Regions from separate parts of the Jeotgalibacillus marinus genome, predicted to be linked through region 3. Evidence: riboswitches for the same ligand, from Rfam matches in the RefSeq annotation. Region 3 holds a riboswitch; each other region holds the start of a gene.
The links. Region 3 has a riboswitch for thiamine pyrophosphate ahead of tenA (thiaminase II). Riboswitches for the same ligand answer to the same signal wherever they lie in the genome.

Region 1: it holds a riboswitch for thiamine pyrophosphate, as region 3 does, so the genes downstream of both, AB1471_RS03855 (YkoF family thiamine/hydroxymethylpyrimidine-binding protein) here and tenA (thiaminase II) in region 3, are expected to answer to the same signal.
Region 2: it holds a riboswitch for thiamine pyrophosphate, as region 3 does, so the genes downstream of both, thiT (energy-coupled thiamine transporter ThiT) here and tenA (thiaminase II) in region 3, are expected to answer to the same signal.
Region 4: it holds a riboswitch for thiamine pyrophosphate, as region 3 does, so the genes downstream of both, tenI (thiazole tautomerase TenI) here and tenA (thiaminase II) in region 3, are expected to answer to the same signal.

The regions. Positions count from the first base shown of each region.
Region 1 is NZ_JBFMIA010000002.1:169,588-177,558, reverse strand. Features, by position in the region: gene AB1471_RS03865 (ABC transporter ATP-binding protein) at 1-1,141, opposite strand, end outside; gene AB1471_RS03860 (ECF transporter S component) at 1,125-1,715, opposite strand; gene AB1471_RS03855 (YkoF family thiamine/hydroxymethylpyrimidine-binding protein) at 1,716-2,351, opposite strand; TPP riboswitch at 2,460-2,566, opposite strand; gene AB1471_RS03850 (MarR family winged helix-turn-helix transcriptional regulator) at 2,723-3,187, shown strand; gene AB1471_RS03845 (MATE family efflux transporter) at 3,184-4,566, shown strand; gene AB1471_RS03840 (VOC family protein) at 4,606-4,992, shown strand; gene AB1471_RS03835 (SE1832 family protein) at 5,120-5,290, opposite strand; gene AB1471_RS03830 (oxidoreductase) at 5,614-6,285, shown strand; gene AB1471_RS03825 (hypothetical protein) at 6,761-7,051, shown strand; gene ybaK (Cys-tRNA(Pro) deacylase) at 7,324-7,806, shown strand.
Region 2 is NZ_JBFMIA010000008.1:90,120-98,090, reverse strand. Features, by position in the region: gene AB1471_RS10485 (MurT ligase domain-containing protein) at 1-576, opposite strand, end outside; partial or broken gene AB1471_RS18345 (GntR family transcriptional regulator) at 1,188-1,359, shown strand; gene AB1471_RS10480 (DUF6241 domain-containing protein) at 1,701-2,273, opposite strand; partial or broken gene AB1471_RS10475 (transposase) at 2,330-2,665, opposite strand; gene thiT (energy-coupled thiamine transporter ThiT) at 3,113-3,670, opposite strand; TPP riboswitch at 3,811-3,912, opposite strand; gene AB1471_RS10465 (FUSC family protein) at 4,202-5,224, shown strand; gene metH (methionine synthase) at 5,498-7,971, opposite strand, start outside.
Region 3 is NZ_JBFMIA010000002.1:329,795-337,765, forward strand. Features, by position in the region: gene AB1471_RS04605 (polysaccharide biosynthesis protein) at 1-762, opposite strand, end outside; gene AB1471_RS04610 (CpsD/CapB family tyrosine-protein kinase) at 1,075-1,752, opposite strand; gene AB1471_RS04615 (YveK family protein) at 1,706-2,461, opposite strand; gene AB1471_RS04620 (hypothetical protein) at 3,088-3,690, shown strand; gene thiE (thiamine phosphate synthase) at 3,810-4,433, opposite strand; gene thiM (hydroxyethylthiazole kinase) at 4,430-5,206, opposite strand; gene tenA (thiaminase II) at 5,509-6,204, opposite strand; TPP riboswitch at 6,278-6,369, opposite strand; gene thiW (energy coupling factor transporter S component ThiW) at 6,373-6,867, opposite strand; TPP riboswitch at 6,952-7,068, opposite strand; gene AB1471_RS04645 (AAA family ATPase) at 7,947-7,971, opposite strand, start outside.
Region 4 is NZ_JBFMIA010000017.1:8,936-16,906, forward strand. Features, by position in the region: gene thiD (bifunctional hydroxymethylpyrimidine kinase/phosphomethylpyrimidine kinase) at 202-1,008, opposite strand; gene AB1471_RS13800 (thiazole biosynthesis adenylyltransferase ThiF) at 1,042-2,058, opposite strand; gene AB1471_RS13805 (thiazole synthase) at 2,055-2,822, opposite strand; gene thiS (sulfur carrier protein ThiS) at 2,825-3,028, opposite strand; gene thiO (glycine oxidase ThiO) at 3,045-4,169, opposite strand; gene tenI (thiazole tautomerase TenI) at 4,213-4,818, opposite strand; TPP riboswitch at 4,916-5,018, opposite strand; gene tenA (thiaminase II) at 5,467-6,153, opposite strand; TPP riboswitch at 6,279-6,415, opposite strand; partial or broken gene AB1471_RS13830 (Crp/Fnr family transcriptional regulator) at 6,660-7,038, opposite strand; gene AB1471_RS13835 (LCP family glycopolymer transferase) at 7,487-7,971, shown strand, end outside.

The DNA.
Region 1 (7,971 bases), 160 kb from region 3:
AGCCAATTTGACTGCGAACCTCTTGTGAAGAAAGGTGTTCTAGAGGTTTTCCTTGGAGATAAACCTTCCCTGTATAGCGGTTAAAGAGACCTGCCAACAAAAGGGCGAGCGTACTTTTTCCAGCCCCATTATGGCCACAAAACGCAATGGTTTCTCCTTGTAAAATATCTAGATCAACATTTTGTAAAATGTCTTTCCCTTCAACTGAATACGTGAGTGCCTCTGCTTGGATTAAAGGAGGGGTGTTAGTCTCTTTTTTTGGCTTAATTTTGATCTTTTCGTGAAGTAGATCGCATTGTTGTTCGCTCGCATGCTTTTTCCAATGTTTTTCCTTTACATAAACGCACTGACCGTGGATCTTCTGCACTTGAATAAAGAGTGGAAGTGCAATCGTCAACTCTTCAAAAACGTCATAATGATCACTCAGAGCTTTATCCATCGGTTTATCCAATTGAATGCGTCCGTCTGTATCTAGCAATAAAGCGCGATCAATCCATTCGACCCAGCCATGAAGATCATGATCAATCACGATGATAGTTAAATCAAACGTTTGTTTTAATTCAAATAAACAAGCAATTAGCTCTCTTCTTGATAAAGGATCGATATTGGCGAACGGTTCATCTAGTAACAAGATCTCCGTTTTCATGGCGAGTAGACAAGCAAGGGCCACTCGCTGTTTTTGGCCACCAGATAATTGGTGAATCGTTCGTTGTTCAAACCCATCTAATCCGACGCTTGCTAAAGAAGTATGTATACGCTGAACCATTTCGGTCCTTGGTAAATGGAGATTTTCGAGTCCGAAAGCAATTTCTTCTTCAACGGTCGTCTGACAAAATTGGCTATCAGGATCTTGGAACATCACTCCAATCTTTTTGGATATGGACCCAGCAACCCAGTTGGTAGAGACTGTTCCGAACCATTTAATTCGTCCATCTATTACACCGTTTCCGTTTTCTGGTAGTATCCCGTTCATTAACATTGTTAAAGTGCTCTTGCCAGCGCCACTCGGTCCTGAAAGCAGTACACTGTCACCTTGATTTACTACAAAGGAAAGTTCATTTAAAACAGGATCAAGCTCTTCGGAATGTCGGTAGGTTACCTGGTCAAAAGAGATGACGACGTGATCAAGACGCTTCTTCATATGTATCCCTCTTTTTAGCGCGTGCAATGGCATAGCTGTTCAATACGCCTGTTTGATACAGCCCATCAGAAATCCATTTCCCGAGTAAACCAGCTAAAATGGCACCACTTGCTAAACGCAGCACGAACATAAGTGTGACATAACCTGAATCTAGCGCACCGTATCCTGAAATAAAATAGCTCCACGCAAAACTTGTAACAGACGACCCCATACCAGCAAGCATCAGTACCCAAACACTCCAACGTTTGTAGCGTGTTGCAGCAAAGACGGCTTCAGCTCCAGCACCTTGAACCATTGCGGTTACGATTAGCATTGGACCTGTTGCACTTCCGATTAACACCTCGACCGTACCAGCAATCGTTTCAGATAAAAATGCTGTACCTGGCTTACGAAGGATGTAAGCAGCGATAATCGAAACGATGAACCAAATACCAAAAATCCATTCATAGCCAATCGGTCCCATTATTCCGGCCATCACATTACCTAATTGAACGAATGCAAGATACACCACACCGAAGACAACCGCTAAAACAGACAAGACAATTATTTCAGAGAGCTTCCATTTAGCTAACATTTAATTTTCCTCTGATTTGTGAGAGGGACTATTGATGCTCATGTTTACTGTCATCACGATATGTGCGCTGTTACTTTTCTTGGCATTGTTAAAAACATCCTCTAATGTGTTAAAAACATCATGAATATCTCCATGAAGGCCGCTCGCATAGTGAACGCTTTTATTTAGTGTGCCGTGGTTTTTCGCCAACTCAACCTGATCCATGATGGTTTCCATATAATCTGGATCTCCCATTGGGTAAAGAGCAAATTGAGAAGAAACGTATTGTTTAAGATTTTTGACGTTGGGCTCATTTAAACGAATATTATCTTCTGCCATAAACGTGTCACCGTCAGAATCACCTGGGCAACCAACTGAAAATGTAGCAGTTAAAACGACATGAACACCTGTTTTCGTTGCGTGAAGAACCATTGCTTTGACCACGTCAAAAACGTGTTCTTCACGTCCTCGGACCAAGGTGCTCACATCGTCGGTGAAACGCCAAGTTTTCGAGGTATCTACTTTCTCAAAAGCTTCATTGATAAGAGAAACAAAGGAATCGGACATCGGGTGAAGAGAAAAGCGACAGCCGACAATTTGACTTGTTCCACATGCGATTCCTGTGCCTGGTGTTTCAGGTGATTGAGTATTTGACATATATAATTCCCCCTGATGATGTGTTTTTAGACAAAACAAAAAGCTGCATCCTTGAAAGGAAATGCAGCTACTTCATCATCAAGTCGGACGTTCGCCAGTTACTGTGAATGATGAGTCACCACACTTCCCCACGCCAGTATTATCTGGATCGGGTAATGAGGGATCGGAACAAAATGTTCTCATCACAGCCCTTACGAGCACCCCTAGTGTATCGACTTTCATATGCAGTTTGTTTGCCACGTTCATCATAATGGTTGATGTACTTCTTGTAAAGTAGCAAATTATACTTCTGCTCACGAAAGGTTGCTAATGCAACTACTTTTTTGCTATAATGGATTGCAGATGAAATAAACGGAATGGAGAGTATAAAGATGGAAAATCAACGATCATATGAATCGGCTGGACGGTGGCTGTCTACTGTTCATCGTTATGGATATATGCACTTAAGCAAAACTTTCGACGAGTATGGGCTCGGTGAGGGACAAGTGAAATTTTTGATGGTATTGTTCGAAAAAAAAGAGCAGACGCAGGAACAGATGGCGAATGTACTTAATATTGATAAGACGACTACGGCTCGCGCAGTGAAAAAACTTGAAGATGAGGGCTATGTAACAAGAAAACCTCATGCTACAGATCGACGCTCACACCTTGTCTGCTTAACAGCAAAAGCCTTGGACATGGAGCCGATGATCAGATCTATTTTGAAAGACTGGACCAATACATTAACAGAAGATTTTACGGATGAAGAAAAAGTCATTGTAGTTGGTCTTTTAAAAAGAATGGCCACAAATGCCATCGCTAAAATCAAACAAGAGGAAGGAGTGAAAGAAAAATGAAACAGCAAAGTACTCAGCTAGGAACGGATAAAATACCTAAACTTATGATGCGATTTTCGCTTCCGGCGTTTATAGGAATGTTCGTTATGGCATTATACAATATCGCAGATACATTTTATATCGCACGAGGCGTGGGCACACAAGCGGTAGCTGCACTTTCTATTTCTTTCCCGCTTCAATTGATCATCACAGCCTTTGCAGCAGCTATTGGAATTGGTGGAGCATCTATTATTTCTAGAAGACTTGGTGAGGGGAAATTAGGAAAAGCCAATGAAGTGTTCGGTCATGTTATGTGGCTCGTAGGGTTATTTAGTATAATAATGGTTGGATTGTCATTAAGCTTTTTGGATCCGATTTTAGTTGCATTTGGAGCAACACAGGATGTTCTTCCTTATGCGAGTGAATATATGTCAATCATTTTGTATGGTGCTCTTTTTCAAGCTTTTATGATGGCATCCAATAATATTGTTCGTTCTGAAGGAAATGCCAAAGTGGCCATGCTGACAATGATTATTTCAGCGGGATTGAACATCGTGCTGGATCCAATTTTTATTTTCTGGTTAGACATGGGGGTAGCTGGAGCAGCCATTGCAACCGTTATTTCACAAGCGGTAGGGGCAGTTTGGATATTCTTGTATTTCTGGACGGGAAAAAGCTCGCTTACGTTTAAATGGATTGGACTAGTGCCAAAGTTGAATGTTGTACAAGAGATTGTTGGGATTGGTTCAGCTACGTTTGTCCGTCAAGTAGCAGGAAGCTTTATGTTTATCGCTGTTAACTGGATGCTAGTGTTGCATGGTGGTGATACGGCTGTGGCGATTTTTGGAATCATTAATCGAATCATGATGTTCGCAATCATGCCCATGTTTGGAATTGTTCAAGGGATGCAGCCGATTATTGGCTACAACTATGGTGCCAAGCTTTATCATCGAGTGAGTGACACGTTAAAGCTTGGAATCATCATCTCAAGTGGACTGGCAACGTTTGTTTGGGTTGTAACGATGCTTTTCCCTGGAGCTATGATGTCTATTTTTTCAACTGATCCGACAGTGGTTAAAGGCGGAGAAGAAGCAATGCGTTGGGTATTCCTTGCCGCACCAATCATTGGTTTTCAAATGGTTTCGGGAGGTCTTTATCAAGCGCTCGGTAAGGCAAAAATATCGCTTGTATTATCAATGTCTAGACAGCTGGTATTCTTAATTCCGCTCGTGCTTATTTTACCATCCTTCTTCGGTTTGGTGGGTGTTTGGATCGCCTTTCCTATAGCGGATATTTTGTCATTTGTACTATCGCTGTTCTTCATTTGGAGAGATCGTTCAACCCTATTTCAAAAAGCACCTGCCCAGGAGAAATTGCGTGAGGTGGAAGTGAATGGATAGGTAAGAAGAAATTTGTGTATATGAAAGGGTGGAAAGTGAGTGCTTCATCATATTGAGTTGTATGTTTCCGATCTTGAACGAACAAGAGAATATTGGACTTGGTTATTAGATGAACTTGGCTATGAGTCATTTCAAAGCTGGGAACACGGATTTAGCTTAAAGCATGGTGATACTTACATTGTGTTTGTACAGGTTGACAAAGAACACTCAGAAGCTGGGTATCATCGCAAGCGAGTGGGGCTGAATCATTTGGCTTTTTATGCATCATCAAAAAAGCAAGTTGATTCACTTGCCGCTCAAATAAAAGGGCGGGGGGATCGTTTGTTGTATGAAGACCAGTACCCATATGCTGGTGGGCCTAGTCATTATGCTCTCTATGCGGAGGACCCTGACCGTATAAAAGTTGAAATTGTAGCACCTCTTTAAAGCGGATGTGCTCGTTTAACCTCGGTCGGCAAGAGACGTTGCTTACAAATAAATAATTCCTAAAGTTTTTATAATAAAAGAACGATGCTCAAAAAGTGCATCGTTCTTTTAACTTTATTAACTCCCCTTACAAGTGTAGTTTCCTCAGTTCCTCTAGTTCCGCTTCAATTATCACGAGTCTTTTTTCGGCAGATGTTGCATCAGCTCCAACTGATTCATGCTTTTCTAAATCATCCTGCGCACGAACGTATTCCATCTTTAACTCTATAATGCGTTGTTCAATTGTGTTTTTATCCAAGTTAATGCACCTCATTTAATCTATTTTTTTATTTAGTATAGCAAATGGCAGCTCGCTTTTTTTGTTGTATTAAAGATTCCTTAAAATGCAATCAAGTTTTCACTCAGACGCTTTACTTCCACTATCTTGCTTTCACTGAGTCCAACGGCTTATACTAATCTAGAATTGTATCAAGTAGTCCGTGAAGTTAGGAACAGAGAAAAACCAGATAAAAAGAGCGATATGCCTAGATTATGCGCATGTGATAATTTTGCATCATTTTACCCACTCTAATGGAGCCGGGTTAAATAAAAATAAATTGTACAGTAGGAGTGGTAATACATATGAATAAACGTACAGGAGCTGTTATTGGGGCAACTGGGTTAGTAGGGCAGGAGCTAGTCAAAGAGCTTTGTAGTCGAAATGAATATGAATCAATTATCGTGATTACAAGACGCTCTGTAGATCAACACCACCCTAAGATTAAAGTAAAAAAAATTGATTTCAACGATTTAGAGAGCGCAGACATTGGACCTGTAGATGATGTATTCTGTTGTTTAGGGACGACAATGAAACAAGCAAAATCAAAAGAAGCGTTTCGCCAAGTGGATTTGGATTATCCAATTCAATTTGCTTCGATTGCCAAAAAAAATAATGCACAACAATTCCTTGTTATTTCAGCAATAGGTGCCGATTCATCATCTATCTTTTTTTATAATCGTATAAAAGGCCTGTTGGAAGAACAATTAAAAGAAATGGACTTACCACGATTGCAAATTTTTCGACCATCACTCCTGGTTGGCGATCGAGAAGAATTCCGCTTAGGAGAAATAGTTGGTGCTAAAATGATGGGATTGATAGGTTGGACAATGGTTGGTCCGCTGCGTTCTTATCGCGCTATTCACGCGGAGCAAGTCGCACTTGCCATGGTTGAAAACGCCTTAATGCCACCAAGTAAAAAAGTTATCGTTCATAATTCAGCAGCTATTGAAAAAGTTGAACGTATAAAAGAATGATAATCACCAAATGCCGGGGCAAGTTATTTGCATTCCTACGAAGATATTAAACAAGAAAAAAGAATTCGAATCTGGAAGGTAATATCAACAATAATGTAGAAGAATAATTTATGACTATATTTTAGGATTAAGATGTATCGAAGCCTGAACGATTTTTTCAAATCATGGGAAGATGAACCTGGATCAACAAGTAAGGTTCTAAAATTTTGACTGACGAATCACACTGAATTCTATCCGTCATTATACGTTTTGAGCCATTTTTATCAAGGCTTAACAGATAATTTGTTAAGCCATAAAACGGGCGCTTTTCTTGAAAAAAGATGGCGTCTTTTTTGATAGTGCTTTACGGGATTTTCTCCCAGCTCGTAAAAGCGTAGGCTACACGCAATCTGTTCTTAAAGCATGTAATCCATCAGTGTAACTCATAAACTTCTTTTTAAAGTAGATTTTTTTATCCATGAAGGGGGTTGTTGTGATGTCGCATGAGGCTTTCGATTTTATCAACTATACGTTTATATTCTTTTTAGTCATTTCGATTGTTTTGTTTTTGATCGTTACTTTTTTTAGTAAGCATTTTAAGCTAATTAATTGGGTTACTGTTGTGGTCATTTCATTTATTTTTGTAGTGGTTTCTATGTTAGATCTTATCGTATTAGGCTATGCGGCAGATGAAATAAACCTAGAAATGTATGAAAATTCATATTTGTTTATAGCTATCGTTCTTTTGTCAGTCGTTAATATTGTTATTTCTTATAGAAAAAGATAGTAGAAGTGATCCTGTAGGATCTATCTGATGTCGTGCCACTCCAATTGGGATGGCTTTTCTGTTTTTAGGCACATGAAAAGGCAATTGGTAAAAAGTATTCAATATAAAATATAAACATTTCACAGAAATAATATTTCTTCTTATTAAGATTGATGATTTTAATTGTATTACACAAAACGAACGTTTTATGGTCTCTTCAACACTTTTGAAATCAAAGTATTCAAAATCAGCTATAATAAAACTATTTACACAATGGGATGGTGGTGATTGAGGTGGCAAAAAGCGCAAAGGGAAAAACGAATGCAATGAGGAAGCTGGATTCAAGCGGTATTATGTATGAAAGATTTCAATACGATATAGATGATGGATTGCTGGATGGCGCTTCCGTTGCGGTAAAAATAAACCGAACCGTTGAAGAAGTGTTTAAAACGCTTGTCACACATGGGTCTTCAAAGCAAGTTTATGTTTTCCTCGTGCCGGTGCAAAGAGAACTAAGTTTAAAAAAGGCAGCATCAGCAGTTGAAGAAAAGAAAATAGACATGGTGCCTGTCAAGGATATTCAATCCATAACAGGTTACATTAAAGGTGGTTGTTCGCCGATTGGCATGAAAAAAAAATATCCAACTTTTGTTGCTAACCAAGCTACAAACTTGTCTTCGATCATAGTAAGTGCAGGGCAAGTTGGGACCCAAGTCGAATTGAGTGTGTCGGATTTACTTCAAGTGACAGAGGCTAAACTAGTTGATTTAACTTAAGTAGTTAACAGTTTTAATAGAATAGGAAAAGAGCCCGACAAAAGCGGACTCTTTTAGTGATTTTTATCTCCCCGATGAATTGTCGCCCACAACAAGCTATAGGTCTCAGCCGATCTTCCTGTAGTATAACCTTCAAAAATTGTAAAAATTCTTTTACCCCTCATA
Region 2 (7,971 bases), on a different contig from region 3:
TGTGGCGGGAGTGGGCTGGATTCCTTTTTTAACTTTTTCAACGAGTAAATCTATTTCTCCCACGCGACCCAACTGGTCTCGAGAAAAATTAGTAACTAAGGCATACGTTGGAGTGAGTTCCTTTAAGACGAGAGGAATGTTGCTCTCATCTATTTCCATGACAGCATATTTATAGGGTTGATTCAACTTGCCATTAATAGAGGCACTATCCACGTAACATGCAGTCACTCCTGAAAGGAGATTGTTTCCTAGGGCGTTATGAATGACCGGTTTTCCAGTTTCATGTAAAATCGCTGCGAGTAGATTACTAGTGGTAGTTTTTCCATTGGTTCCCGTGAGCACAATGGTAGTTTCGACTTGGTTGGCAAGTTTCGTTAATATGCGACGATCCACTTTCCGTGCGATTACCCCAGGGATGTTCCCTCCACCTTTTCCAAGTAACTGACTCCCTTTTTTGGCTATCTTGGCGCTTAAAATCGCCATGACTGCTCTCGTTTTTGGGAACTTCCCGATTGCTCCCTGATCATTCGCAGATTCTGCCGCTCTAATTTTTGTCGACTCTTGTTGATTATTCATACAGCAATTCTTCCTTTCATTCCTAAGGTGATTTGTACATCTAACTATAATTTTGTCGAAATATTCGCCAATGCAATTCCTAGACTTAATGGCAATGTTAGAAGAGTAATAGTTTTTATGTTATTCTCCCCCTTTTTTGTTTTTCAATTAACAATTTGGTTAGGCTAAAACTAATTATAAATTGTCATGTGTGTTTCATGTGAATTTTACGTTTTACGTGTGTTTTTTAAAAAATTTTTTATTACTTCCTTGTTTTAAAGAGAGTTTCCCAAAAAATACGACACATATTTCTCTTTATTTACCTTTCTAACGCCAAGTATCTCTCTTTTTTTCTTTTGTCTTGGGGTTTCCCTATTTATCTATTTTATTTGCTTGTTCTAGATTTTAAAAAATGAAATCTCTTATAAATGACAACTCACTAGATATAGTGATACAAGACATTAAATGACTAAAGATCAAAATGAACATGTGATAATACATCGCTTTTTTTGGAGTTCATAATCACTTATCATACCCCACTTACTAAAATATTTCAATAAATTACTCTTGACTAACTATATTGCTAACGTAATACAGATGGTGCATTCTTTGTGGTTAGGAGGTTGCTGACGTTGACGTTAGAAACGAAAAGTCGAGTCACTATTTATGAGCAGTTGATGAACAGTTGAAGATGTTGATGATGCGAGAAGTTTTAAGTGAGGATGATCAGCTGCCGTCGGTACGGTCTCTTGACAGGAGTTGACAATCAATCCGAATACGATTCAGAAGGTGTATCGTGAGCTTTTGTAGGAATAATTCATTTATTAAATTCCATATAAAGGGATTTTTGCAGGTATAAGTTTAGGGTTACTTGCTTTTATTCTACTTTTTGTTTTAATGGTATTAAATCAGCCATATTCGGTTTAGCAGGCTTTTTGCTTTTAAAATAACCTCTTACTATAAAAAAGAAATAATTTAACAAAAATATACTTATTTCTTATTTCTACAAATTAATTTAAATGCTTTACTTTTAGAATAATCTTTAAAAATCACACAAATTGCACCTTTTGGATTACCTGTAATATATGTTTCAAACAGTTCTAAAACATCCTTTGCTTCTAAATCAATGAAGTACTGCACAGATGTTAATCCAGTTTTTTTATCATCCCTTTTAATTCATCCCAATACAAATTAAGAATGTAATTGTACTCAGCCTTCTCACTTAATAGTCCTTCTGCTTCACCAACTATACCACCTTGTAAGTCCCAAATAAGATTATGGTCGTAATCTGCTTGTGAAAAATCTCCTATCCCCCACCGATCAAGTATGTCCATATAAAGATCATAATGCGTTAAGTGATCCTCATTTTCACGGACTTGTTCACGTAAGACTTCAATCCGTTTCTCCGTCATTAATATATTCATACTAGCCCATTTTTCTTCTGCATCAACTTTTTGATGAGACATCCCATGTATAACGTTTTGCACCACATCATCAGTAACTTCATCTTTTATAACAGTGTCATCTACACCAAAGTTTATCACTTCAATATTATTCTGTAACGTTTTATCATCCGTCTGTGCAACAATGTCAGCAATGTGTTGCGGTAACTCTGTTTCACTTACTGTCCTATTTTTCACAGTTAAAAACAAAACTCCGATACCCAACACAATAATAAGTACAGATAATAAGATAACCTTAAACGTAAAATTAAACACCAAACAGCCTCCCTCATTATTTTTTTCAGTTACAGCTATGTATTTACTGACTTACGTTATTTAGCGGGTATGTCAACACTAAAATAGACAGTTTTTTTAGGGTGTAAATTCTTGTAATCTCTTGTGCTCAAATAGCCTAATCCTCCATGAATCCTTGTTCCATTAAACCAGTTCACATAATCAAATAGTTACTCTTTAAGTGGGCTATCGATTCGAAGTGACGTTTTTTCACAAACTCTGTTTTGATGATTTTAAATGTAGCCTCCGCAACCGCGTTATCGTATGGGCACCCTTTCATACTCAAAGAACGCTTGATTTCAAATGTTTCTAAGGCTTCATCTAATCAATTTATTCTTGAATTCACTTCCGCGATCCGTATGAAGCTGATTCAAGCTACTCTTTATTCATCCTATTAATTGACTTAAAAAATATGAATTCAATATTCAACTCTAGGAAATTATGTGTTCCGTAATATCAAAAAAGCCCATCTCGAGTGAACGAGACAGGCTTTAGGTTATGCAATTCTTGACACTTTAGATAATAATGAAACTGGAAAATAAATGCCTTCGAGAATACTCTTCGAAGACACTATTTAATTTATGAATTTCTGCTAATCTCCATGTTAAAATTTCTTTCCAATATCTTTTGACTTACTGACTTATCCTATCCAGAAGTGATCTTCCCTTTAAAAGATAATTTTAGAAGGCTGTGAAATAGAAAGTTTATCGGTTGTGTAAAAGGCATATTTATAAATATTAGATACCCTAACAAAAAGGAGAAACCCGTATATTATGGATATCGTTATTGCCAATTGGTTAAAAATTCAAAGCCATTTAACATTACCTTGTTGTAATTCTTGGTACAGTAGATAGTAAGGTAACAGTCACGATTGCTGTAAGAATAAAGGCAGGTCCTAAGTAAGAACCGTTATAAGCTAAAGAATATTGCCATGCTGGTACGCCTGGTGATCCTGATCCGAAGAAAATAACACCTGCGAAAAAGTGACAAACAAACCGCGGAAGGATTCCAACAAATGTTGCTAAAACAATAAATCCAACTGCTTTTCTCATTTTCCCATCACTCATCGTACGTTGAACTACCCCAGAAAAAATCCCTGACAATCCAACAACAGTATAAGCGATTGGATAATCAAGAACTCCTTGAACAGGGTCAATAATATACGATCCTCCAAGTACGACTTGAAGAGTACCGACTAAAAACCCTGTCAACAAACCTCCTTTAAGCCCCCAGCGCAACGCCATTAAAATAATCGGCACCATCGCAAAGCTAACCGAACCACCTTGTGGCCAAACGGAAAATGAAAGCTTGTCCAAAATAAGACCAATTGCAGAGAAGATTGCTATTTCAAGTAAATATAAAAGCTTAGTACGTTCCATTCTGATTCCTCCTTTTGCATGTAGCTCGCACGAAGGGAATTCAACAGTTGCCATTTTACTACTTTATTAGAAAATCATTAATCTCAAAGTACATAAAAAAAGAAATGTCCTAGAATTAAAATCAAGACATTGCATACCGCTCCTGTTTCCATCCACATTCCTACGTAAGCATTAACTTACAGGTTCAAAGGGTCTGAACAAGATGTTCACTCTCAGCCATTATGGCTCCCCTTGTGGCAATTGCATCTACACCATTGTAGCGCCTTTTAAAAATATTGTCATCTAAAAATTTCTCCTTCGTCTCATGCTATCCTATGCTATACTTGTAGAAAATTGGAATTTACAAAAGCAAAAACTGCTCATTTAACCCCGACAAGCATAGGGTGCGCAACGCAAGTAGGCGCTTTTTTCCTACTAGGTTGTGCGGCTAAACCAGAGAAGCCTTAAAGTACAGAGCTGGATGATTGAATATGTATAATAAGACCATCTAAATACTATTTTACAATGTTTCTATAAAGGATGTTACCTCGTATGAAATGGATTACCAATCGGTTTGTCGGAGGGCGAATCGTGAAAACTGGTGTTGCAGTGTTTTTAACTGCACTCATTTGCCAATCACTTAATCTACCCGTCATTTTTGCTGTCATTACTGCCATTGTGACGATTGAACCAACCGCTGCTGATTCAATTCGTAAAGGGTTGATACGCTTTCCTGCTTCATCCATTGGTGGAGCCATTGCAATGCTTACAACTTTTTGGCTAGGTGAAATTGCTTTAACCTATGCGATCGCATCAGTCGTAACCATTTGGTTGTGTCATAAACTACGTCTTGATGCAGGGATGCTTGTGGCTACATTAACAGCCGTTGCGATGATTCCTGGTACTGAAGATCACTTTTTCCTAACCTTTTTAACACGGTTAGGAACCACGGGAATTGGTCTATTTACTTCTACTATTGTAAATTTTGTTTTATTACCACCAAAATACGAGCAACAAATCAAGCATCAGTTGGATCAATCTCAGCACGAGTTTGCAAGAATTTTTGAGCAACGGTTAGAAGAGTTATTTACTGGGAAAATCCGTTCACGTGAATTAGAAACGACTGCAGAGCACTTGCGCTACAAGCTTGAGCGCACAGAAACTCTTTGCCGGTTTCAACTTGAAGAATGGCAATACCATAAATACAAACGAGATGAGATGCGCACGGTTCACTTGCATCAAAAAAAGATCTATTTGTTAAAACAGTTAACCTATCATTTAACCAATTTAATAAGCCTGCCATTGGAGGAGCGTCCTCAATGGACTGAAAAAGAAATAGCAGATGTTAGGCTGCTTATGTCTCAGTTAATCGAACGTGTTCACAGCACACAACATATGGAACCAGTCGATCGCGCCCCCCTTCAAACGATGCGAAGTGCATTGAAGGACCAAACAGATGAAGAAGAGCTTCCTGTAAAAAGTTATATTTATTTTGAATTACTGACTATACATGCCCTACTCCGTAAACGAAAAGATTTCATCCGCGTGCCAAGTGCTACGCCGTCTGATTTATAGTATAAAAAAGCCGCTTCCCTGAGGACTTTGCTGGGGAAACGGCTTTTTGTTCAAATTACTATAGGTAAATAGTCACTAAACGTGGATAACGTGAGAGTATGCTTCGATAACGGAAACCTTAACTTCGATAAACGAGTTCTAAGCTTCGGAAAACTGCACATAACCGCTGATGCCCCCACCATAATCTGTAGTTATGTCCCTGATTCTGTAAATACACATCGCATGATTGATTAGAATTATCGTGCTTGATTGCCTCTACCTTCGCGTTCAATCCTACAAAACATTAAAATACCTAGCCTCCGGATGAGCAAAAACAATCGCGGAAACCGAGGCTTCCGGCTCCATCATATACCCATCTGTCAGTTCAACCCCGATTTCCTGGGGCTGAATCAATTTAAACAGCTTTTCTTGATCCTCTAAATTAGGACAAGCTGGATAGCCAAATGAAAAACGTTGGCCTTGATACTTAGCACTGAAACGCTCTTGCATGGTGAAGTCCACAGCATCCGGGAAGCCCCAGCGATCACGCATTTGCTGGTGAACGAGCTCTGCAAAGCCTTCTGCTGTTTCAAGAGCAAGTGACTGCAATGCATGGCTTTCCAAAAAGCGTCCTGCATCTTTATAAATTTGCGCTTTTTCACGTATACCACGACCAGCAGTAACAGTGAAAAAGCCAACATAATCAAGTTCACCGCTATCGACTGATTTTAAATAATCCGCCAAACATAGGAACGGTTCTCTAGGTTGACGTGGAAACGTAAAGCGTTCAATCTCGCGACGATGATCGGTCGGATCATAAATAATCACATCATCCCCGTTCGATTGTGCAGGAAAGAATTGATACACAGCAGAAGGTTGAATAAGTGATTCTGCTTTTACTTCAGAGATCAAGTTATCCACTACAGCTTTAATTTTCATCGTCTTCTCATCTTTTTCTGCCAGCAAGCGTGACACTTTTCCTTTTACACCTAAATGATGCCCAATCAGCATTTGCATATTAATATAGGCCTCTACGTGAGCAACGGAGTATGAATTCAGCACTCTTCGTTTTAAGTCTGAAGGAGTGAACACAGGTACATCTGTTGAAACGGCTGGACGCGTTTTAACTGCAATAACCGATTTCTCTTTTTTTTCATAAGGAACAGCACTAGCAATGGCATCACGTTTCGCTTGTCGTTCTTTAACTAGCTGCACTCGCTCCAGCTCGTCCTGCAATTGGTTTGCAAGCGTGAGTCCGTTCATCGCATCTTTCGCGTAAAGCACGAGCCCCTCATAGTTTTGCGAAATTTTTGTATCCACAAATTTACGTGAGAGTGCTGCCCCACCAACTAAAATCGGAATCTCCAAACCCTCTTCTTGCATATCACTTGCCGTAATCACCATTTGCTGAGCAGACTTTACGAGTAATCCAGATAAACCCACAAGATCCGGTTTCTCTCGCTTAATTCCTTCTATTAATACAGTAGGCGTGACTTTGATACCAAGGTCCACAACATCATAGCCATTATTGCTTAATATGATGTCGACCAGGTTTTTTCCGATATCATGCACATCCCCTTTTACTGTTGCAAGGAGGACTTTTCCTTTAGATGAAGACATATCGGATGCATCCATATGAGGTTCAAGAAAAGCTACTGAGGCTTTCATGACCTCTGCACTTTGAAGCACTTCAGCAACGATTAACTGATTGGCATTAAAAAGACGCCCCACTTCTTTCATTCCCATCATAAGCGGTCCATTAATAATGCTTAGAGGTGCTTCGTATGCTGCTAATGCTTTTTCTAAATCAGGTAGCAACCCCTCTTTTGTCCCTTCAACGACGTAATAAGCTAGGCGTTCCTCTAGTGTCATATCAGGCATAGTAGATTTCATTTCTTTTTTCTTTCCACGATAAAATTCGGTAAAGAGTGCGAGTGATTCGTCTGTTGTATCAAACAACAGTGTTTCTGCCATCTTCACTTCTTCTGTTGAAATAGATGCGAAACGTTCTAGTTTTTCAGTATTAACTATTGCGTAATCAAGCCCTGCTCGTGTGCAGTGGTAAAGGAATACAGCGTTTAATACTTCTCGACCAACTGGCGGTAAACCAAATGACACGTTGCTAATGCCTAATGTCGTTTGCACCAATGGCAGTGCTTCTTTAATCGCTTTGATCCCTTCAACCGTTGCTTTCGCTGAACCGATGTACTGCTCATCTCCTGTTCCAACTGGAAATACAAGTGGATCAAAAATAATATCTGAAGGATTCACACCATAATCTTCTACTAAAATTTGATACGAGAGTTTGGCAATTTCAAGCTTGCGTTCTACAGATACACCCATTCCAATTTCGTCTATTGTTCCCACAACAACCGCTGCACCAAACTTTTTAACTAAAGGAATAACGGCATCAAATCGCTCAAGACCATCTTCTAAATTGATCGAGTTAATAATCGCTTTCCCTTGTGAATATTTAAGCGCTTTTTCAATAACCGCTTCATCCGTTGAATCAATCACGAGTGGAACTTTCACTTTTTTCACGACTTCCTGAATAAATTGTTCCATATCATCTAGTTCTTCACGGTCAGGATCGGCTAAACAAATATCGATGACATGTGCGCCCCCTTTTACTTGTGCACGAGCAATTTCAGACGCTTCTTCTATCTTTCCTTCAGCGATTAATCGTTTAAATTTACGCGAGCCAATCACATTTGTGCGCTCGCCAATCATAAGGGGACGCATGGATGGATCGTCATACACAAGGGGTT
Region 3 (7,971 bases):
TTCTACTTGAACATCTCTTACTTGATTTACAGATACCTTTCCGGTTACAAGGTCTTCAAGCATCGGAAGAATTTTCGTGTCAGCATCGGTTTTAACGCATTCATTGAAAATAATATTCAGTTCCTGCTTACTAAGAGATGGAATGGAAATTACAATATTTTCTATATTCAATTCTTCTACAACACGTACGATCTCTCCAACTCCACCTATAACCGGTATGCCCATAATATCGAGGTTATGCTTATTACGATTATCATCAATAAACGCTATGGGGATTAGATCACAATCTTTATTTTGAAGAAGCTGTCTTACCACCATTGTCCCTGCTGATCCAGCACCTACAATAAGTGTCTTTTTCCTATTCTGGTAACGATTGATCATCCGCTCTCGGTACATCCTCAAGACAAATCTGGAACCTCCGATAAATAGAAGATGCAGCAACCACGTAACTGCCAGCAGTCTAAAGAATACTTCTTGTAAAATGAGTTGCTGTACGATCAGGGTAGAAATGATGGAATAAGAAACCACTTTACAGACGATTAATAATTCTCCCACACTTGCATACTGCCATACCTTTTTATAAAGCTTAAACTTCAAAGAGAATAAAAGATAACTTGATAAAATAACAATTGAACTTAACAAAACGGGATAGTTTAGCACGTAAATATTTGCATTAACTAAAAACCCACTAATAAAGATCGCTGTTAATACAATCATTGAATCGATGACAATAAACAGTGAGAGCCTTTGCCTATAGGACATACACGTCCTCCCTTCTCAACTCTTAGCATTTAGTAAGTTTTTAACCTTGTCCTCCAAACAGAGGAATTAATATATTAAAGTGATTATGTGTGAGGTCTTACAAAAACCTCACACATAATCACTTTATAAAAGCAATGGGCATTTAACCCATCCTCACCCCATACCAACGACGACTCGCGTCTAAGGTCTATTTCAACCCACAGCATGATCGAGTGCCTCCATTGATAATAGTAAGGAGACATCACTCAGTATTAAATTTTATAAAGAATTTATAATTCTCAATAAAGAACAATTTGAGTAAAAAAATCTCGTCTATTTATCATTTATAATTGCACCAACAATTTGCGAATGAGCAAGATCTAGCACTCTAATGGCCTCTGAAGCTTTCTCTAATTCGGTTTTTGCATGCTTTAATAGCAATAACACACCGTCGCAATAATTTGCTAATACTCTCGTTTCTGTATATTCCAATACACTTGGCGAGTCGATCAAAACAATATCGTATTCATTTGCAGCGTTTTGTAATAATTCTTTCATTAAATCAGATCCTATTATTTCTCCTGGATTAAAAAATACTGAACCACTTGTTAAAACATCTAGTTTTCCAATCTCAGTGTGACAAATTGCTTCATTTATTGGAACCTTATGCTTTAAAATACTTGTGATTCCTTTATCATTCGGTAGTTTAAAAATGGTATGGAGTACTGGGCTTCTTAGATTTGCATCAATTAATAAAATTTTTTCTTTTTGCTGTGCCATGGACACCGCCAAATTTGCTATGGTAATCGACTTTCCCTCACCTGCGTCCGGAGAGGCAACCAGAAATGTTCTCTTATTACTGCCGGTTGTGATAAAACGAATATTCGTTCTGATCGTTCTAAACTGATCAGCAATGTAAGAGTCGGGATAAAGATAGGTCACTAGATTCCTTTTCTTTCTTTTTTTAGCCATCATTACTTGCCCTTTTTTGCGTAATATCAACGATTTCACTCCTTATATTTACATCTGAATTTTTTCTTTTTTGAACGAGCATTTTCTTTTTGTTAAGATTTGAAATTACACCGATAACTGGTATACCTAGAATTTCTTCAACCTCTTGTTCCTTATAGATCCTTCCATCAAACATTTCTAAGAAAAAGGCTAGTCCGACACCTGCGATTAAACCGAACCCAGCAAACATAATTATACTTTTGTTTTGAGTTTCGTTTATAGGAACAGGATTGACCGCAGCTACAGATAATAGCTGAACCTCTTCAAATTCCAATATTGAGCTAATTTCTCTTTTGAATGATTCAGCTGTCTCACTCGCGATCGCCGCTGCCAGCTCTGGATCTGTATCAGTTACCGATATACTAATCACCTGCGAGTCATCAATTCTAGTTACTACAATTTGACTTGCAAGTTCTTCAGGAGATTTCTCCAACTTTAATGCTTCAATGACTTTATTCATAATAATTGGGTCTTTGATCATAACCATCAGCGTTTTCATATATTCACTGTCAGTTGTAATAATGATTCGCTTATCACTTTCATATAGTGAAACATTATTTGTTTCACTAAAGTAATATCCAAGACCAGTAGTAATAAGGAAAATCAATCCGATTAACCACAATCTCTTTTTAATTACACTAAAATAATCATGTAGATTTATATCTCTTATCAAATGAGATTGAATTTTTCTGTTGCTGTTCTTCGCCACTACTATCACCTTCACTTTTAGAGATTTCACTTGACCGAAAAACCTTTATAAAGAACATTATTCATAAAAGGAGCAACTATGATCACTAAAAATTTAGGGTGTTATATTATCCATAAGTATATTTCTTTATAAAGAACAAGTCAACCATTACATGAGTGGTAATAGGATTAAGTTTGAAAAAACCTTCTATATCATTATATTATGTTCTTTTTAAAGAATTTATTATGATGGTAGTCAATTGTTTAATTATCTTAATGTGTATGTCGAAAGTTCAATATAGAGAACAAAACAGAGCCGTATCACCCTTCTTATTTTGCTGTCAATCATGAGTTTTAAGGGATGAATATACAAATGTACGGTTAGCTGTGGTAGTCGGGTCGAACAATAGACATCGATATTAGGAGATGCTAGATAAATGATTCACTAAAAGTAACTCCTGCCTCCGATAGTTATAGGTAGTGAATATGAAGAAATTAGAAACCTAGACCCATTTTGAAAGAGTACATTAAATTCATCGGTATACTACTGAACCTCTGCATACGCTTTTTTTAAATTGATTGAAGGTTCATGCACTGTTTATATCGAATAGTAAATATATGATTCCGTGTGAAAAGGGTGAAAAGTGTATGAGTGTAGATGAAAAATCATCCATACGAAGCATTTTAGAAAGGTTGTCGGTTGAGGGTGTCAAAACGGCTGATGTCGCTAAAGCAATCCCAGGAATAAGTGAAAAACCATTTAGAAACGCATTAAAGGCTGCAGGGTACGAGTTTAGTAATCAAACACCAAAAGGATGGCACTTTGTAGGAGAGGGTGAAAATCCACTAGATAAGAGCATTTTTGATTATGTGAAACGGAGTTCATCACCAAAGAAGCAGAGTTCACCCAAAGTTCATAGACATGTCACATCAAGTAATAAGGAGTTCACTGAAGATAATGTGAAATTCACACCGAATTCAACAGATGTTCATGAGCAGTTCACACAAGCTGAAGTGAAGGTGATTAAGGAAATGCTTAAATCTTGGCAAGAGGTTGCCCCAACGTTACAAGCTAATGAGCAAACTCTTTATGAACGCATTAAACAGTTACCACAAGGAAATAAGACAAGAAAGACCATCGTTATTGATCGAGCGATCGGTGAACGTTTAGATGAGTTCTGCAAAGCTGAGAGGGTCAATAAATCTGATGTTCTTCACCTAGCATTAAAGGACTTTCTGGAGAAGTTTTAACAACAGACATTTAACAAGGAGCAAACTCGGATTATAACTATGTCATCTATGTTTTTAAAAAACCTCGTGCATCTTTTTTAGATGCACGAGGTTTTTTAATGATAGTGAGAATCTATCTTTTAAAGATTACGGACAGCTTGTTCAATATTGATCGCATGTGTAATCGCAGAGATGACAGCAATCCCTTCCGCACCTGCTTTAAGAACGGACGCAGCATTTTGTTGATCAATTCCCCCAATGCCGACAATAGGAAGGGTTGGATAGTTTTTTTTAATCGTTGTAATCCATTCAATGCCAACCGCTCGTTTCGCATCTACTTTAGTCAAAGTTGGAAAAACAGGACCTGCTCCAAGATAGTCCACTTGATGAATCGGACTTCTCTCAAGTTCTCGTATCGTTGATACAGATAACCCAATTATTTTATCGGGATGCTTGCGGCGCACGTCATCTACATGATGATCGTCTTGACCAACATGAATACCGTCTACTTCCAATGATTCCACTAATTCTATGTCATCATTGATAAAGAAAGGAACATCATGTTTTTTGCATATCCTTCTCAGTCTCCAGCCAAGCTCTTCTTTGGCTTGACCAACCAAAGCACCTTGTCCTTTTTCACGATATTGGAAAGCTGTGATACCTCCTGCGATTGCTTGTTTAAGTGTTTCTTCAGGCTCATGTACACAATTTTGACTTCCCATTACAAGATACCTTCTGAGCATGTTTTTAACATCAAGATTCATTGATGATCCCCCTTTACTATCGCCACATCATACGATAATACGTCAATAAACCTTGGACTAAACGTTCCCGATCCCTTTACTTCGGGTAATGCTACAGTATACTCCGCCGCTAAGCCGTAAAATTCAACAGCTGTCTGAGCACTTTCCATTAATGAATCGTTCGAAGCAAAGCAGGCGGTCAGTATTGAGCCTAATAGACAGCCTGCTCCTGTTACATTCGCCAACATTGCGCTACCGGTTTTATTTTCAATGGTTATCTCTCCATCGCTGATCACGTCAACCTCACCCGTAACTACCGCAATCGTTTGATAGCGATTCGCTACTTTTCGAGCAATTTCTCCTACATTCCCTCGTCCAATTGAATCGACGCCTTTTATTTCCCAGGCAATACCAACAAGATGAGCTAGCTCACCAGCATTCCCTTTAATCGCTGTTGGTTTTACTTCTGTCAAAATTCTTCGAACAACTTCGTTACGAAAAGAGGTTGCAGACACTCCTACGGGATCTAATACAACGGGAATTCCTTTTTGATTTGCTGCTTTCCCTGCTTGGATCATGGCAGGAATCTCCTGTTCGATGATGGTACCAATATTGAGCAGTACACCATCCGACATCCTTGCCATTTCGGTAGCTTCCTTCTCTTCTTTTGCCATTATCGGTGTACCACCGAATGATAGCAGTCCATTTGCTGTAAAATTCATTACGACTTGATTAGTTAAATGATGAATTAACGGTCTCTTCTTTCGTACTTCATTAATAAGCATAGCGTTCATAATTTATTTCCTTCTCTCGTGCTACCTAGTGATTATTTGATCCGTTACCTTCCCCTAAAGAAAAAGAATGTCAAATACCAAGAGTGACAAACTTTAACGCTCGTTCATCTGCGTTAGATAAAGAATCACCTTGACTTAAATATGAGAAACCGCCCCTTCTAATAGGTACATCCTTTGTCATGCGTATTCTTTCTTTCGGTTCTCTCAGTTGATATTGCCTCTTTATCTAGTGAAATTTTTTTAATCTGCTTGCCCCTGCACCCTCGATAGGATCAACCCCCACGGTTCGTGCAAACGATAGACTATTCACTTGCAGTTACTACCTCTTTTTTTCCTACCCATTCTTCACATGTAAATGCCATTTCCCAAAATGACCATTCTAATTGGCAGCTTTTACGAAAAGCGTTTTTTATTCCCATTTGTTCTTGTGGTGAAGATTCTTCAGCAAGCTGATCTAATCGATTGCGCATAGTATGTACAACTGTTTCTACTCGTTCATCTGCGTAAAAACTGATCCATGGATAAAAAGGATGATCGACAGTTGGTTTATATGTCTTCACTAGTTCCTGTCCAATTTCAAGATACGTCCACGGGCAAGGAAGCAATACCGCAAGAATTTCTCCCAAACTCCCTTGTTGGGCGTGATACATCATATGCTTAATATAGTGGTCAGCAGTTGGCGGCAGAGGGTAACCTTGCAGTTCCTCGTAAGATACGCCGATCTGCTCGCAAAAATTATTGTGTGGATGAACCTCACTATTTAATACAAAGTTGATCTTTTCAGTGAAATAAGCAATATCCTCACGTGTTGTCGATTTTGAAATCGCAATTCCATAGACTTTCATAAAAGCATTTAAATATTCAAAATCTGCTTTTACATAATGGATGAGTGCTTCTTTTGGGACCTTACCTTTACCAATTCCTTGTACGAAGTTGTGGTCAAAGATGGATTGAAATACATCCTCATTTTCTTTACGCAATGCCGATGTGAATGTCATATTATTGCCTCCTCTTTTTTTAGGAAGCTACTAGGACAATGGAAGAAGTAGATGGATTGAGGTAGGTTTAAATTGATGTCCACGACTACTTCCCTACGCTGGTATCATCCAGGTCAGGTTCCAAGGGTATCTTCTCAGCTTTTTTAAGCACCCCTAGTAGTTTTCCGGTTACTGGTTCACTTTCACCACTAATTGATCTTGCTTTACTCTAGATAGAACAAACCATCCAAGTACAGCGCCTGTCACGCTGCTCACCAGAAACGGTGGTACAAAAAACCATGCTGCAAATGTCGTTCCCATTACAACTTTTGCAAAAGGCACTGCAAACCACGCGCCGATGAAACCCGTACCAATGATTTCTCCTGCCACCGCCCAAGCTTTGCGCCTAAATTTTCTATAAAGCAGTCCAGCAAGTAACGCACCGATCATCCCACCTGGAAATGCGAGAAGTGTACCGAGTCCAAGTAGATTGCGTACCAATCCAATTAAGAAAGCAATAATTAAAGCTGGAATAGGCCCAAGCATGATCGCTGCAATCACGTTTACTGCATGTTGTACTGGATACGCTTTTGCTATTCCCGCTGGAAACCAAATAAACTGAGCTCCGACTACGCCAACCGCAACAAAGAGTGCCATCGTGGTCAATAAATGTGTTCTATTAATCAGCCGCCCCCTCCCTTCTTTATAAATACAAAAAAGCCAGTTCCATTGTAGGACCTGACTTGGTAAGGGTAGAGTTAATAGACGCAGTACGTCCGACTACTTCCCTACGCTGGTATTAACCAGATCAGGTCCATAAGAGTCGGTAAGTTTTGACGCGCTTTCCTCTCAGCCCACGCAATTTGGGCACCCCTAGTAGTTTAAAAAGTATGAAATTGATCTAGCAGGATTCATCATAACAAATGAATTGGAATCTTACAATTAAAAGTAATACTCACTTGGTAAAGTGAACTAGGGATCAACAAAATTGATAGAATTATCCGCTAAAGTTTTAGTTTAGTTTCCAGCAATCGATCTAGAATAAGAACTAATCGCCTTATCACTATCTAACTAAGCATTACTGTAGCCCCGAAAGAAAAAACTGGCTTTTAAGTTTTTTCTTTCAGGGGTGTATGATATCTTAGCTTGTGGAACATGTTCAGTATCCCAAAATAATAAGTAGGAGTGGGAAGGTATGTTTGTAAGTATTAAAGATTCAAGGTGATTCAATTCTATTAAAATGGGTTTTATCAAAGACGATCTATACGATACAAAGAAATACAGTATCAAGGAGATCACGGAGAAAACAGGTGAGTCAAAGGCTCATTGTATAAGGAATTAAAGAACAAATAACAGGTAAAATCAATACGGTAGTGTCATTTATATTCTCACATTTCTTTTATTGCTAGGTGATTACTCCTATAGATAACGCTTCCATTATAGGGTTTTTTATCTATACACATTAGCGCTTACTTATGATAAATTAGATTAGTAGCGTAAACTGTTTTCTAATCTATTCAAAGTACATTATGTAATGCAACCCATTGCAGAAAGCACGGAAAGTCCAAAATCCATATGAGTAGTGGATAACCCTAAAGAATCTAGTCCATTCTTTAGGGTTTTTACTGTATTAGATAAAAAATATCATTCGACAAAACCGTCAATTGATCTTGTTGAGATATTGAGCGGAGCAAACGTGGCATTCAGTTCGATTACTATCAACTGTAATAGCAAAATGATATCCCCCTGAACCCCATGGTAATTTATTTAAATAAGTGATGAAGCAAT
Region 4 (7,971 bases), on a different contig from region 3:
TATAGGAAAAAGTCACATATATTCATTAACAATGAAAAAAGCCAGATGATCTGACCGTTATACGAAAAAGGACCACACAAATGATTCTGCGTGATCCTTTTACATGATGTCTATTGAAGAAACGAACATAATATTCATGATTGGTTCTTACAAGGGACACAGTTGAGTTTACCATTTGTCCCTAATTTTTTAATGTATGCTTCACACATTCACCTTTCGATTTCTATACGCCATATGATTGGTTGGTCCATGACCGGCTCCAATGCCTAAACTATCTTCTATCGCCGCATGGATAAAGGACTTAGCCGTTTCTACAGCTTCTAAAATGGACTTACCTTTTGCTAATTCCGCAGTGACGGCAGCAGCAAATGTACAGCCCGTGCCATGCGTATGCTTTGTATCGATTCGAGGACTAGAAAATAGATGGTACGTGTTACCATCAAACAAAAGATCCGTTACTTCGTTCCCATCATCATGTCCACCTTTTATCACGACACTTTTGGCTCCTAGGTCAAAAATCGTTTTTGCAGCCCTTTTTCGATCTTCTAACGACACAATCTTAAAGCCAACTAATTTTTCAGCTTCTGGAATATTTGGCGTAATACAAAAAGCAATCGGTATTAGTTTCTTTTTTAGTGTGTCCACCGATTCCTCCAGTAATAATGGGGACCCACCTTTTGCAATCATGACTGGATCAACAACTACCTTTGCCATCTTTTCTTTTTTTATGGCATGTGCAACAGCTTCAATGATTTCACTATTAAAGAGCATGCCTGTTTTCACGGCATTCGGATGTAAGTCTGCTCCCACTGATTTTATTTGGTCTATCACTGCTTCAACGGTTAATGGGAAGATCCCTTGCACGCCTAATGTATTTTGGGCAGTTACCGCTGTAATGGCTGACATCCCATAGACCTCTAGTTCCTGAAACGTCTTTAAATCCGCTTGAATTCCAGCCCCTCCACCACTATCAGATCCTGCAATTGTTAAAGCCTTAGAAATTCTCATTTATTATCCCCCTTAAGATTCCAGTAGAAAATTTCAACCCAAGTAGCGGTGATATAACGTTCTAGCTTCCGCAACGTCTTTTGTTCCGTGAATTAATACCCGACCATCCTTAAACATAACAAGGCGGTGATCACCGATTGAAAAAGAGAGTAAGTATGGGTTTTGTGATATCTCTCCTTGTTCTGAAAGGACCTTAGCCAAATTTTCTAAATCTCTATCCATTGGTTCAGGGGGGCGGATTTGAACGGTATCTCTTCCACATAATACGGCGGTTTTTGTTTGGTTTGAAATAGATAAATACGGATACGTACGATTTGAACCGCAAGATAAACAACTTTCTTTCTTGACCTTGTCGACGTTAATCGCTACATGTTGATTTTCCCATAGATCAAAAGAAACAAGTTTTTTTCTTAAAGCGTGGGTATCTTCAACTAAAACTTTTAATGCTTCTACGGTTTGGTAGGAAACGACCATTTGAACCGCAGGGCTAATAATTCCGCCAGTATCACATGTCATTCCCCCCATTGGTACAGTCTCTAACAAACAATTCAAACACGGGGTTTCTCCTGGAAGGATCGTATAGCTAATCCCGTAGCTTCCAACACATGCACCATATATCCAAGGGATCTGATGTTTCTGAGAAATGTCATTGATCATCATCCGAATATCGAAATTATCAGTTGCATCCATGATTAAATCGACACCCTGAACAAGCTGTTCGAGTTCTTCTACAGAGACATCCATTACATGGGACTCAATCTCTACCTCCGAATTGATAAGCGTTAGACGCTCTTTCGCAGAGACCGCTTTAGGGAGCCGCTGATTGGCATCTTTTTCGGTATAAAGCTGTTGACGCTGGAGGTTACTCCACTCCACATAGTCACGATCCACAATCGTCAGCTTACCGACTCCTGCACGAACAAGCACTTCGGCACTGCCCGTTCCCAGCGCACCTGCACCGATCACTAACACATGTTTCTTGCTAATTTTCAATTGCCCCTCTGACCCGATTGGAGCAAATAATTCTTGTCTTGAATACCGTTCATTCAACTAACGCTCATTCCTTCCATAGGGCTGCTCGCTGTCGCATATCGCTTTTTCGGAATACGGCCTGCTTCAAACCCTAGTCGTCCCGCTTCAATCGCAAGCTTCATCGCCTTGGCCATTTTCACCGGGTCATTTGCTCCAGAAACCGCCGTATTAAGTAACACACCATCCGCCCCTAATTCCATTGCAATGGCAGCATCAGAAGGCGTTCCAACTCCAGCGTCCACGATAACAGGTACATTTGCCTGTTCAATAATAAAGCTAAGGTTTAATGGATTAACAATCCCTTGACCCGAACCAATTGGTGATGCACCAGGCATAATCGCATGACAGCCTAGGTCTTCTAGTCGTTTCGCTAGTAGCACATCGTCTGAAGTATAAGGTAAAACGGTAAATCCTTCTTTTAACAGTTCTTCCGATGCCTTTAATGTTTCTACTGGATCGGGCAATAACGTTTTTTGGCAGCCGATGACTTCAACTTTAACCATGTCACAAAGACCAGAAGCTTTCGCTAATTTAGCAATTCGAACCGCTTCTTCTGCTGTCTTTGCACCTGCTGTATTCGGAAGTAATATGTACTTTTTTACATCTAACTTTTCTAAAAAGTTCGGTTGACTTGGTTCAAATATATTCATTCTTCGCACAGAGAACGTTAAAATCTCTGCTTCAGATACTTCTACCGCTTCTTTTTGAACATCAAAATTAGGATATTTTCCCGTACCTAGCAATAATCTTGACTTAAATTCATATGATCCAATCTTTAACATCTTCATCCGCCTCCTACAAAATGTACTAATTCAACTTTATCCCCGTCACAAAGTCTCGTTTCTTGGTGTGATCCTTTTTCCAATATCGTTTCATTCCATTCAACGATCACTACCTTTTGTTCTAACTCAAAGTGTTGCAGTAGATTAGATACGGTTTCCACTGTATTCGGGACTTCTAACTTGTCCCCGTTAATCACTAATTCCATTTTCTCCACCCCTCACTTAGGCTAATTCCGTTACTAAACGATCTAATCGAAAAGGTGCCAAATTGACTGATGGCGTTTTTCCTTCAACCAAGTCGGCGATCACCTCACCGGTTATTGGAGCAAGTAAGATCCCATTTCTATAATGTCCTGTTGCGAAAAATAATCCTTTATATTCAGGGTGTTCTCCTAAATACGGTAACCCATCAGCTGTTTGCGGTCGAGTACCAGCCCACGCCTGCTCCCATTCTGCCTCCACAATAGACGGCATCAGTTTTTTTGCCTTTTCCATCAGCAAGGAGATCCCCTCTATCGTCACTGTTTGGTTAAATGTTCTCGGTTTAACAGTTGCACCAACGATGATTCTTCCACCTTGCTTAGGCACAAGATAACAACCATGTGAAAAGATCGTACTCGATAGCATCGGGCACTGTGTGACCACAGAAAAACATTCCCCTTTTACCGGATAGGTAGCTAGCTGTAATCCTGTTTCTGAGAGTAACTTATTACTCCAAGCACCACCTGCTACAACGACCTTTTCACTCATAAAATGACCTTCATTCGTCACAACACCCATAACTTTCCCATCTGAAATCTGAATGTTATGCACTTCCACAAACTCTTTGATAACTACCCCACGTGCCGCTGCAGATTTTAAGAAACCTAAAGCTAACTGAGGGGCTTCTACTTGCCCATCTTGTTCAATATGCATGGCACCAGTAACAGCATCAGACAATACTGGCTCTTTCCTTCTTACCTCTTCTCCTGTCAGCCAATCGGCTTGTTCCCCATGTTGTTGTTGAATCGAAATGACTCGCTTATATTCCTGCTGTTCCTGTTCATTTAAGGCAACCTTTAGCATGCCTTTATTTTTGAGCTCAATATTTATTCCACTCGTGTCTTTTATTTCATCTGCTAGTTTTGTAAACATCGCTCTACTTTTTCTTGCTAATTGAAAGATGGTTCCCTCTCCATCCAATTCCGCTTGAGCCGCTAGCATTCCCGCAGCAGCTCCAGAAGATTGACTAGCCAGTCGACCCTTTTCCAACAAAAGAACCTTTGCCCCTCTTTTTGCAAGGTTATAGGCAATGGCGCCTCCATTAACACCCCCACCTACTACGATCGCACCATACCTATCGCTCATCAAAATCACCTTTTCCTATAAAACTGTCTAACACATGCCATTGTTAGATTAACAACTTTCGATTATATTCCTTTACTGTTGCTAACGGATCCTCTGCTTCTAGTACCCCTGACAACACAGCAACACCCTTTGCCCCCGCTTCGATGACCCCCCTAACATTTGTAGGTTTTATTCCACCTATTGCAACGACTGGAATAGACACAGCATTAGCAACGATTGCTAACTGTTCTAAACCCCTTGAGACTGCTCCTGGTTTCGATTGCGTGGGAAAAACATGTCCAAAAATAACATAATCTGCACCATGTTCTTGTGCCATTTGAGCTTCTTCGATTGAATGAACCGAACAACCAACCCTTAAGCTCGCAAACTGTTTTTTTACAATGGCAACAGGTAAGGAATGGTAGGCTAGTTGCACTCCTTCTACCTTTAATGCATAAGCCACATCTATTCGATCGTTGATGATTATTTTAGATAACGGAACCCTCTTGTCCGTTAATAACTTCGCCATCTCGAATATCTCTTTAGCTGTTTTTGACTTTTCACGAATATGAATGGCATCAATATATGGATGGATCGAACCAACAATTTCTGCTAATTGTTCTGGCTTCTGCCTTCCTGTTGATATGACATGTAGCTTTTCTTTTCTCATAGACGATCTCCTCTAATGGAAAGCGTAGATCTTTTTTCAGATCAATAAAAAAACCACCCCAGCATTGGAGTGGTTTTTGGTTATATGTAAAAACTATAACTTACATTTTCCACTTCCCTACGCCAGCTCTAACTAGATCAGGTTCAAAGGGTCTGGATTATCTCCATCTCGGTCTTTAAAAGACTCCCCTAGTGTTTTTTTATTCTTTTGTATAAGACTAGAATAACATACCGCTATCATTGCTAAAAGAAAATACTAAAAGATTACTTTTCCTCACTAACAGTTGATGTAGATTGTATGTCACTATCAAATAATTCTTGCACCAGAACCGCGTCAGCGATGACAAGATAGTTTAGATTCAATGGATTGGTGATTACAATACTATACCAATTTATTTTACCGTCTTCAGTAGGCGCATCCTTCGAGAGAAATTAGTAGAAGAACATAACGGTATACGTCACGACAGCACGTTTTCTTAATCCTGACTTCTATCACCAGCTTATGGTTATCATTCTCAACTAAAATAATCAGGACACCTCAATGGCTAATCATAAACTTCAAGGTTAGTGGACAAAAAAACGGCATCTGCCACCGGATGCCGTTTCCCATTTTATTTATCTGGTATCCTAACCTCACCAAACGCTTTTTCTATTTGTGACTTAATGCATCTTCTTGGACTGGCCATTCCTCTAATTTGTAAGCCATTTCCCAAAACGAATATTCGTATTGACTACTAATCATAAAATGTTCTTTCATACGTTCAAGGTCCTCTGATGTAAGCGTTTCAGCAATCTTGTCTATTCTATTGATTTGTTCCTCGACTAGCGTTCTGAACCATTCCCCACCATATGCAGCGATCCACTCTTGGTAAATCGGTTCTTCAGGGGAACACGACTGAAGTTTCTCCCCAATTTCATAGTAAAGCCAGTAGCAAGGTAATATGGCTGCGATAATATCGCCTAAATGCCCTTGATACGCGGCACGATACATATGTGATGTGTATGCATAGGCAGTAGGCGACGGCTTGAAGTTCGCTTGTTCTTCTTCAGTAATTCCAAGACGACTTGAAAAGTTCTTATGTAAAGCTAATTCCGCTTCATACGTTCCTTGAGCATGAGCTGCCAAGCTATTTGTTGTCTCCAAATCGTTCGCCCTTGCCGCACCTAAAGCTTGAACTTTTGCAAAATGAGACAAATAGTAAGCGTCTTGCATGACATAATAACGGAAGCTCTCTAAAGGCAATGTCCCATCACCAATTCCTGTAACGAAAGGATGCCCGAAGCTCGCTTCCCAAATGTGATCTGATTCCTCTCTTAAAAGCTTTGAAAATGTCATTTTAGTAGCCTCCCCAATAATATTGTTTAACTCCCCTTACTTCCCCTGATCTATGGCAAATAAAAAACCACTTTCTTTACAAACGTTAGAAAGTGGTTGTATTGGAAAAATAATTAACATCATACTGATCCGCAACGCCACTTCCCTACGCTGGTGTAAACCAGATCAGGTTCTAAGGGTCTTAAAGCTTTACTTTAATCTCAACCTTTTAACAAGCAAACGATTTCCATTTACCTGTTGGAAGGTCCCCCTAGTGGAAGATATTACTATTCAATTGCAAAATAAAATGCTACATAGAAAAGCCATCCAGTGACCACTTATAAGTAATGTCGACAAAACCAATTGGTCCGAACGATGACTCAAACTGATTTTATCACAATTACTCGTACCTTTAAATACTTGTCAAACACGAAAGCAACAAGAACTCTATGAATACGTTAAACTGAGTCTCTCTTTCACGGCAATCTACGTCACGATAGCCTTGTTTGAAGGGTGCGAGCAATGGATTACGATTCCATTACTATTTTTCTATTAATTTGAATGTCATTTTTGTTCAGGCGTTTTTTAATGAACAGCATAACATAACGATCTGCCCCCCAATAGTAACTTGCTGAACCAACTAATAATAGAATCATTGCTACTGTCATTAAATTAGAATTTGTACTAACTGTTCCAGCTAACAAAAAATTAAGATTCATAAATGTTCCTGCAATTAAAGCCGGAGCCGTCAGACAACCTAGAATTAACCCAAGACCAACTAAAAATTCATCCCATGGAACTAACACATTAAATAATTCTACATTTGGTAGGGCGAAGTTTTGAAGAAATAATGCGTACCATCCCTTGAACGGCCAGGTTATCTCCACTCGCTTTTGCAAACGCTCCATTTTATTCATTTGTATTTGTAACATGGTCGTAACATGCCAGTTATATAATATGCGTATACTTGTAAGATCTACTTAGGTTGATAGAATTTACGAATAGTTAAACTCATATGAATAGCAGTCAAGCTATATGGAAAAAGGTCCTAGTAAAATAACACATAATGGAAGGAAGTCAATTTCAAAATGGACAAATCCCAAAAGCTCATATAAAATTTATGTTTAGGTTATAAGAGAAGAATGCTGCTCTTAGGTACCTCTTTGTTGTTAATATCTATTTTTATCATCCTAAATTCAAGATAAAGGGATAGCTATTGGAGTAATTCCCGTAACTGGCCTTGTTCTTCCATATAAACTACGGAGGAAGACAGTAGGGATTGTGTTAAACGTTCAGATTCGCACACATAATTTTTTATTCTACAAAAAAACATCGAAATGAGGAAATAAAACAAATGAAAAAGAAACTATATTGGACTCTAGGTATTTTCTTAGGAGTAGCCATTGTAATTATCGGTATAAACGCACTCTCTATTTATAACGCAGTTAAAGGGACTACGGATGAAATATATGTGCCTCTACCAGACAAAGACCAAGAGGCTATCACAACAACAAATAAAAAGTTAGAGAATAAGGAACCAATTACGATTCTGCTTATGGGTATTCATAAAACCGATGATGATGCGAGAGGACGAACTGATTCGATCATCCTTGCGACTGTCAACCCTGAAGATGAATCTGTAAACATGTTTTCTATTCCTAGAGACACCAGAACCGAGATTGTCGGGAATGATAGTGTTGATAAAATTAATGCCGCCTATTCTTTTGGTGGTACTCAAATGGCCATTGATACAGTTGAGCAGTTCTTAGATATAGACATCGATTTTTATATCAATTTACAAATGGAAGGTTTTGCAGATTTTGTCGATGCTGTTGATGG